DNA from 2 places in the Paenibacillus sp. FSL W8-1187 genome. Region 2 is predicted to be linked to the other one. Evidence: riboswitches for the same ligand, from Rfam matches in the RefSeq annotation. Region 2 holds a riboswitch; the other holds the start of a gene.
The links. Region 2 has a riboswitch for cyclic di-AMP ahead of NYE40_RS00140 (3D domain-containing protein). Riboswitches for the same ligand answer to the same signal wherever they lie in the genome.
Positions count from the first base shown of each region.

Region 1: linked by a shared signal. The riboswitch ahead of NYE40_RS21250 (hypothetical protein) and the one ahead of NYE40_RS00140 (3D domain-containing protein) in region 2 are both predicted to bind cyclic di-AMP.

Region 1 is NZ_CP150181.1:4,910,520-4,915,105, reverse strand. It holds gene NYE40_RS21255 (dicarboxylate/amino acid:cation symporter) at 1-1,325, shown strand, start outside; gene NYE40_RS21250 (hypothetical protein) at 1,483-2,073, opposite strand; cyclic di-AMP (ydaO/yuaA leader) riboswitch at 2,079-2,270, opposite strand; gene NYE40_RS21245 (amidase domain-containing protein) at 2,479-3,597, shown strand; gene NYE40_RS21240 (D-alanine--D-alanine ligase) at 3,685-4,586, shown strand, end outside.
Region 2 is NZ_CP150181.1:25,448-30,033, forward strand. It holds gene NYE40_RS00130 (HD domain-containing protein) at 137-1,453, shown strand; gene NYE40_RS00135 (TatD family hydrolase) at 1,467-2,240, shown strand; cyclic di-AMP (ydaO/yuaA leader) riboswitch at 2,421-2,644, shown strand; gene NYE40_RS00140 (3D domain-containing protein) at 2,881-4,035, shown strand; gene rnmV (ribonuclease M5) at 4,183-4,586, shown strand, end outside.

The DNA.
Region 1 (4,586 bases), 770 kb from region 2:
CGAACTGGATCAGCCTGCTTGTCTCCCTCATCGTCATCGGACTGCTCGTCTGGCTGGCGCGGCGCCGCGTCGGTTTCGGCTATCGGGTGCTGCTCGCGCTCGGCATCGGCCTCGTCGTCGGCGTGACGCTGAACTCCTTGGAGATCGACGCCACGAGCATCAGCACGCTCGGCTCCATTTACGTCAACCTCATCAAAATGCTCGTCATCCCGCTCGTCGCCGTGCTGGTCGTCTCCAGCATCTCGTCGATCTCGAGCCTCGGGCAGCTGCGCAAGATCGGCACCAAGACGATCCTGCTCTTCATCGGCACGACCGGCGTGGCAGCGCTGATCGGCCTGCTCGTGGCGCTGGCGTTCAACCCGGGCTCGGGCATCGCCCAGGAGACGCCGGAAGGATTCGAGGCGCGGACGATTCCGACGTTCTCCGAGGTCATCCTGAACCTCGTGCCGTCCAACCCGATCGGCGACATGGCCGACGCCAAGGTTGTGCCGGTGCTGATCTTCGCGATCTTCATCGCCGTCGCCATCGTGCAGCTCAGCTCGCGCAAGCCGGAGGCGGCCGAGCCGGTGCGCCAAGTCATCGAATCGCTCAAGCAGGTCATGAACCAGGTGACCAAGTACATCATCCGCCTGACGCCATACGGCGTGTATGCGCTGATCGGCTCGATGGCCGCGCGCTACGGCTTCGATACGCTCAAGCCGCTCATCAGCCTCATTCTCGCGACGTATGTCGCGCTGCTGCTGCACTTCATCCTGACGTTCGGCTCGCTCGTCACGTTCTGGGCGAAGCTCAATCCGTTCAAGTTCCTGCGCAAGATCTACCCGACGATCGCCGTCGCCTTCACGACGCGCAGCAGCTACGCGACGCTGCCGGTCAACCTGGAGGTCATCACCAAGCGGCTGCGCGTGTCGCCGCGCATCGCCAGCTTCGTCGCGCCGCTCGGCGCGACGATGAACATGAACGGCTGCGGCGGCGTCTGGCCGGCGGTCGTGGCGATCTTCGTCGCCGAGGTGTACGGCGTGCCGCTCGGCATCTCCGACTACATCCTGATCGTGCTCGTCAGCACGATCTCCTCGATCGGCGTCGCCGGCGTGCCGGGACCGGCGTCGATCTCGACGACGGTCGTCCTGACCGCGCTCGGCCTGCCGCTGGAAGGGCTCGGCCTCGTGCTCGCGATCGACGCCGTCGTCGACATGGGCCGCACGGCGGTCAACGCGACCGGCACGACTGTGTCGTCGCTGCTCGTCGCCGTGTCGGAAGACGAGTTCGACCGCGAGAGCTACAACCGCGACGAGGAAGAGGAGCTGGAGCTGAGCCACGCGTAAAGCAGGGCGCAGCGGAATGAACGGGACGAAGCGGAGCTGGCTCCGCTTCGTCCCTGTTTTCAACTCGATGAACGCAGCGAAGCCCCCGAGGGACAAAGCCCTTCGGGGGCTTCCTGCATGAGCGGATCATGCGGCAGGGATCATCGAGTTGCCTGGATTACATCGAGTGCTGGATATGGATGTCGGAAGATTCGATGAGGTAGTGCCTTCTCCAGAAGGCGGTGGCGGGAAAGGGCATCGCTTCTCTGGAGCCGGGCTCCAGAGCCTTGCGCAAAAGACGGTCCCGATGATCGCTGATCCACTCGGCGTCATAATAGAGCACCGACATGACCTCGTCGCTCGGAACGCCGACGAACGATTGGAACCAGCCGCTCCAGCTCTGCCAGTCGGCGGGAGCCTCGGAGTAGGACATCGTGACGACGGCACGGTGCAGGCTCGAGCCTGCATAAAGATGAAGCGCGACCAGATAGTCGCCGCTGCCGCCTGCAAGCATCGCCGTGGTGCGGCTGATGAACAGGTCGATGCGGCGGATGCGGCGGTCGGGAGCGAGCGGCTCCTCGACCAGAAGAGCAGCGTGGCGGGCGTCGTGCCCCGCCTCCTCGATGACCTCGGACGCATCCAGTACGACCGGAAGCGGCAACGAGGCGGAGCAGGCGATTTCCTGCTCGGCGCAACAGGCGGCGGAGCGGTGGACGGCTCGCAGCCGTCTCGGCTCCGGACCGCCGGTGAAGCGTTCCTGCAAAGACATGGTCGAACCTCTCCTTTGGTTGCTTACGGGGTTAGCTGACGGATTCGGGCCAAGAGAGTAGCCCTACCAGGCGCAGTCCGCGGCGGCTTCGGCAGCCGCGCGTCGGGTGCGCGCCGGATTCACCCCGGCAGGCGCGACAAGGCGCCTGCGGTTGGTTCCCCCGCTTCCACTTTCGTGGAATTCAGCAGAATAGAAATGTGCTGAACTTTATCATACTTCAGGCCGGCCTGTCTTGTAAAAGGCTATATTTAGCGAAAATTCGATGAAATGCTGTCGGGAACTCGTCCATGCGGACCCATCGTCGCTCTAAAGCGCTCTCATGGAAAAGGATCATAATCCGGAGCGCATCCGTCATAGGATGGAAATTAAGATGGAGAAATAGCGCTTCGGAGAGGATGGGGAAGGATGGCGCGGATCAAGGTGGGAAAAAGGCCTCCGCAAGCCGATGCCGGCGGGGAGGAGCGACGGAGCGAGCCGCCCGCAGGCTGGCGCGGCGCCGTGCAGCACTATGTGCAGGCCTGCAACCAGGCCGAGGTGGAGCTGCGCGACAGCGCGCTCGCCGGAATCATGACGGACGCGGACCATCGGCTGCGCCTGCTGCACCGGCTCCAGCGGCAGCGCGAGCGGGCCGAGGAGCGGGATCTGCTCACCTCCCAATGCGAGACGCGGGCCGCGCTGGTCAAGGTCAACGAATCCGGCGCGGAGGTGTCGGTCGTGCTCCAGCTGCATCTGAAGCGGCATGTCCAGCACAAAGGCCGCCAGTATACGGAGGAGCGGATCGAGCGCGAGCGGATATGGCTCGCACCGGCCGGCGCGGACGGGAGCTGGCGGCTGACGCGGGTCGAGCCGCTCGTCGGCGAGCGGCGGCCGCGCTACGGCCATGCCGCGGCGGACAGCGCGCTCGCCGAGCACCGCTCCTACGGCAATGGCGGCGGCAGCGGCATCCAGCCGCCCGGCGCGCCGCGTCCTTTCCTTAACTATGGCGTCGTTCCGCGCATCAACACCCGCTCCCGCGCCTCCCGCTACCGGCGCGAGCTGGTCGCAGCCTACGCGGACCAGTGGTGGAACGAGCCGAATCCCGCTTACGAGGAATTCGAGGTCAACTGCACCAATTATGTGTCGCAGTGCGTCTTTGCAGGGGAAGCGCCGATGAACTATACTGGGAAAAGGGAATCCGGCTGGTGGTACAAGGGACGGACGGGCGGCCAGGAGCAGTGGAGCTACAGCTGGGCCGTGTCCAACGCATTCCAGCTCTACTTGAGCTTTCCGCGCTCGTCCGGCATGCGGGCGACGCCGGTGGAGAGCGCGGCGGAGCTGGAGCTCGGCGACGTGATCACCTACGACTGGAACGGCGACGGCCGCTTCCAGCACACGACGGTCGTGACGGCGTTCGACGGGGACGGCATGCCGCTCGTCAACGCCAATACGGTGCCGAGCCGCCACCGCTACTGGGATTACAAGGATTCGTACGCGTGGACGGAGCAGACCCGCTACCGGTTCTATCATTTGAGCGACAGCATGTAGCACGGCCAGGATGCCGGCAGCCGGTCCGCATGGGCGGACCCGGCTGTTGGCATCCTAATTTCTAGAGGGTACCGGAGGGCTAACATCATGGGAGAGAAGATTCGCGTCGGACTGGTCTACGGAGGCAAGTCGGGAGAGCATGAGGTGTCGCTGCAGACGGCGCTGGCGGTCATGGGGGCGTTCGATTTCGGCAAATACGAGATTCAGCCCTTCTACATCACCAAAACGGGCGAATGGCGCTCGGCAGGCGTGCTGCTCGCGGCTCCGGACAGCGTGGAGCAGCTGAAGCTGGAAGGCGGCGACAGCAGCCTGGCGCTCGCGCCGGTATTCCGCGGCCTGGCCCCTGCGCCGGCCGGCGAGTCGGCGCTGCAGGCGGCGGCCGCCGCAGCCGCGCCGGAGAAGGCGGTCGACGTCATCTTCCCGCTGCTGCACGGCACCTTCGGCGAGGACGGCACGATCCAGGGGCTGCTCGAGATGGCCAACATCCCGTACGTCGGCGCGGGCGTACTCGCCTCGGCGGTCGGCATGGACAAAATCACGATGAAAAAAGTGTTCGCCCATGAAGGGCTGCCGCAGTGCATCTACCGCAGCTTCAACCGCACGCAGTGGGAGAAGGACCATACGTTCTTCGTCATGGAGATCGAGGTCGCGCTCGGCTATCCGTGCTTCGTCAAGCCGGCGAACCTCGGCAGCAGCGTCGGCATCTCCAAGGCGAAAAACCGCGAGGAGCTGATCGCCGCCGTCGAGCTGGCGCTGCGCTACGACCGCAAGGTCGTCGTCGAGGAGTTCGTCGACGCGCGCGAGATCGAGGTCAGCGTGCTCGGCAACGACGAGCCGCGGGCATCCGTGCCCGGCGAGGTCATCAGCGGCGCGGACTTCTACGACTACAACGCCAAGTACGTCGACGGCACGAGCATCATGCAGATTCCGGCCGACCTGCCGGCCGAGACGGCCGAGGCGGTGCGCGAGATGGCGATCCGCGCCTATCT
Region 2 (4,586 bases):
ATTGCAGGCGGTACAAGGGGTTCCAACTTAGGCTATCTTACTATAGACAAGTTTCAATTGGAAATATATTTGCGACATCATTCGACAAAAACCTGGGGTTTTTGTCGAAACTATGAACAGAAAGCAAGGTGGGGCAATGGCGAGGCTGGAAGAAGAAAAGGTGTTCAAGGATCCTGTCCATAAGTATATCTACGTGCAAGATCAGCTGATCTGGGATCTGATCGATACGCCGGAATTTCAGCGGCTGCGGAGGATCCGCCAGCTCGGCACGACCTACCTGACCTTTCACGGGGCGGAGCATAGCCGCTTCAGCCATTCGCTGGGCGTATATGAGATTACCCGCCGGATCATCTCGCAATTCGAGCGGAGCGAGTACCCGGATTGGCCGAGGGAAGAGAAGCTGCTCTGTCTGTGCGCGGCCCTGCTTCACGATCTGGGGCATGGACCGTTCTCCCACTCGATCGAGGAAGTGATGGAGTTCGACCATGAGGAATGGAGCTGCCATATAATAGAGGGAAAGACGGAAGTGAACCGGCTCCTGCGCACGGTGGAGGCCGATTTTCCGAGCAAGGTGGCCTCGGTCATCCGCAAGAACTACGAGAAGCCGATCGTCGTCAATCTCGTCTCGAGCCAGATGGACGCGGACCGGATGGATTACCTGCTCCGGGACGCCTATTTTACCGGAGCCAACTACGGCACGTTCGATCTGGACCGGATCCTGCGCGTGCTGAGGCCCCATCAGGGGCGGATCGTCGTCAAGGGGAGCGGGATGCACGCGGTGGAGGATTATCTCATGAGCCGGTATCAGATGTACTGGCAGGTGTACTTCCATCCGGTGACCCGCAGCTCGGAGATCATCCTCCGGAAAATCTTGCTTCGCGCCCAGGAGCTGTGCCGCTCGGGCTATCCGTTCGGGTGGATTCCGGATCCGATCGTCAAGCTGTTCCAAGGCCAGCTCGATGTTCCTTCCTACCTGAAGCTCGACGAGGCGCTCGTGCAGACGGCGTTCGTGGCATGGACGGAAGAGGAGGACAAGCTGCTGTCGCAGCTGTGCTCGCGGTTCCTTCATCGCAAATTGTACAAGTATATAACCTTCGAGAAAGAGCATGAATCAGAAGCGCAGCTGTGCTTCGAGGAAATGGCGGCGGCGGGAATGGATCCGGGCTATGAGCTTGAAATTGATTTCCCGTACGATCTTCCTTATCATGTGTATCGATCCGCGACCGAGGGCCTGACCGATGGAGGAAGGGGCAAGCCACCCATCCTGCTGCTCGAGCCGAGCGGAGCCGTAACGGAAATCTCGCTGCGCTCCGATGTCGTTCCCTCGATCACGGGCATGCACCGAGGCCATTACCGCCTGTATTATGATGAAGAAGCCGCCGGACGGATCCGGCATAAGCTGAAGCCGCGTACGGCGGCCCGTCTGGGCTTGGAGCAGAGCGGCGAAGCATGAAAGGAGTCGAACCATGAAAGGAATCATCGACACGCACACCCATATGGACTCACCGAAATTCGACAACGACCGCGCCGAAGCGATTCAGCGCGCGCGGGAAGCCGGCGTGGAGCTGCTGTTCAATGTCGGCTTCAACCGGGAAACGATCCCGACGACGCTGGAGCTTGCCGAATCTTATCCCTTCGTCTACGCCATCGTCGGCTGGCATCCGACCGACACGGCCGATCTGCGCGAGGGCGATCTGGCCTGGATCGAGTCGCTGATGAGCAATCCGAAGGTCGCCGCGCTCGGAGAAATCGGGCTCGATTATTACTGGGACACCTCGCCGAAGGAGGTCCAGCAGCAGGCGTTCCGCGACCAGATCGCGATCGCCAAGCGATGCCGCAAGCCGATCGTCATCCATAACCGCGACGCCCATGAGGATGTCGTCCGCATCCTCCGCGAGGAGAAAGCGGAGGAGGTCGGAGGCATCATGCACTGCTTCTCCGGCAGCTGGGAAACGGCGAAGCAGTGCCTCGACATGAACTTCTACATCTCCTTCGGCGGACCGGTCACGTTCAAAAATGCAAGGGTTCCCAAAGAGGTGCTCGCGCAAGTGCCGATGGACCGATTGCTGCTCGAAACGGACTCTCCTTACCTCGCTCCGCACCCCCATCGCGGCAAGCGGAACGAAACCTCTTTCGTCACGCTCGTGGCCGAAACGGCTGCGGAAATAAAAGGTAAATCTGTAGAAGAAATCGTTTCCATCACATCGGCAAATGCAAGAAAATGTTTCCAAATTTCTTAAAATGGCGTGATATCGGATGAAAAAAGACTTGTGGAGGAGAAAGATTGACCTTTCCTTGAATAAAACGTCCGTCATCGCCCGAAAACCCTCGATTTTGAATCTCAGAGGATTTTATCGTGTCTTTACAATCGCTTGAAGGAAACGGTATGATTCAACACAGAGCTTTGAGTGATGCAGGATTTTCATCATTCGCTTAATCTCCCCGAACGGGGGGAGCGGGGGAACCATCGCAGCAGAAGGGGACGCAAGCCGTACATACCGAAGGGATGACGCTTGACCGCCAGACAAGCTGTACTTTTCCAGGGGTGAATTCGCCGGGACCACGAGCAGGGTCCTTGAGCCGATAGGGCAGCTCTCTTGCCCGAACCCGTCAGCTAACCTCGTAAGCGCATATAAGAGAGATCAACCTCGTGCTCCACTTCCACCTGATCGTGACCACCCGGGAAGCCACGAAACAGATCCTCTGTCGACGGCTTCTTTTTGTTTGAATAATGAATTATACGTCGACATAGGGTTAACGGTGGAGGTGAGGCGAGGCTGCCAGCGGCGTGCTGCTCGGCACGTACAAAACCTAATAGTCGCGTCTTGAATTATCATGCGTAACACGAGGCGGCGGGGCTATGTAAGGAGGACCGAAGAAGTGGGCGCTATCCCTTTAAAGGAAACCCATGTACAACGATCATCCAGCAAGTCTTTCCAATGGCGATGGAAGCATGACAACCTGCGTTTGATTATCCTTAGCATAACGATCTCACTCGCAATGACTTTCATGTTTTTGGTGTTGCTGAAAGGGACGTCGGAAAAAAGCGTCTCTCTGGTGCTGAACGGGCAGGAGAAAATCGTAAGCACGAGCCATTCCTCGCTCCAGCAGCTGCTGGAGGAGCAGGCGATCGCGGTCGGACCGCATGACGAGCTGTCGATTCCGCTCGGCGCCGCGCTTCAGGAGGGCGACCGCATCGTGATCGACCAGGCGGTGCCGGTGACGATTCTTGCCGACGGCAAGGCCCTGCAGGTGAAGACCACCAAAAAGACCGTGGAAGCGGCGATCGGAGAATCCAATATTGCCGTACGGGAGCAGGATAAAGTATTCCCGAGCTCCGAAAGCAAGCTGAAAGCCAACATGACGATCCGCGTCATGAGAATCGACAAGCATCAGATTACGACCAAGCACGACATCCCGTTCACCGTCGTCCGCAAGCAGGACGCTACCCTGGAAAAGGGGCAGCTCAAGATGGTGAAGGCCGGCCAGAACGGCCAACTCGTCAAAACCTTCGAAAAGGTGTACCAGGACGGCAAACTGGTCACGAAGACTCTGCTCGCCAAATCCATGGAGAAACAAGCCGTCAGCAAGGTCGTGGCGGTGGGAACCAAGGAAAAGCCCAAACCGAAGCCAGCGGTCCTGACCGCGGCATCCTCATCTCCAGCCCTAGCTCAGACCAAATCCGGTCTCGATCTCAAAGCCAAGAAAGTTCTCACCAACGTTACCCTGACCGCGTATACCGCCGGATTCGCCTCCACGGGCAAATCCAAAGGCGACCCCGGTTACGGCGTCACCGCCTCCGGAGCGAAAGTGTCCGAAGGGCGCACCATTGCAGTCGACCCGGACGTCATCCCGCTGGGATGGTGGGTGTATATAGAAGGCATCGGCTTCCGCCGCGCCGAAGATACGGGCGGAGCGATCAACGGCAAGAAAATCGACGTGTTCTACGAAAGTGAATCCTACGTGAAAAAATTCGGCAAGAAGCGAGGCTATACGGTCTATGTCCTTGGACCGACCAAGCCGAAGCTGAGCTGATCTTTTGCGAGCGGGCCCGCTGTTTTTCAGCGGCCCGTTTTGGGCGTTTATAAGGAAATAGCGGGGAGTAAGGGACGGCGAAAGGGTCAAAGCTAGTTGTGATCTTTTACCCTGTCGCAAGCAAGCGGAACCAAAGGAGACAAGCCAGTGATCAAGGAAATCATCGTGGTCGAGGGCAAGGACGACACGACGGCGGTCAAGCGGGCCGTCGAGGCCGATACGATCGAGACGAACGGCTCGGCTGTCGGCGAGGAGGTGCTCCGCCGGATCGAGCTGGCGATGGAGCGGCGCGGCGTCATCATCTTCACCGACCCCGACCACGCCGGGGAACGCATCCGCAAGATCGTCTCTCAGCGCATTCCCGGCTGCAAGCATGCGTTCCTGCCTCAGGAGGACGCCCTTTACCGCGGAGACATCGGCGTCGAGAACGCTTCGCCGGAGGCGGTGCGGCGCGCGCTCGCATCCGTGCGTACGGAAGGCGCGGCCGGCGAGCCGGAAATCACCCATGCCGATCTGATGGAGGCGGGGCTGCTCGTCCATCCGGATGCCGC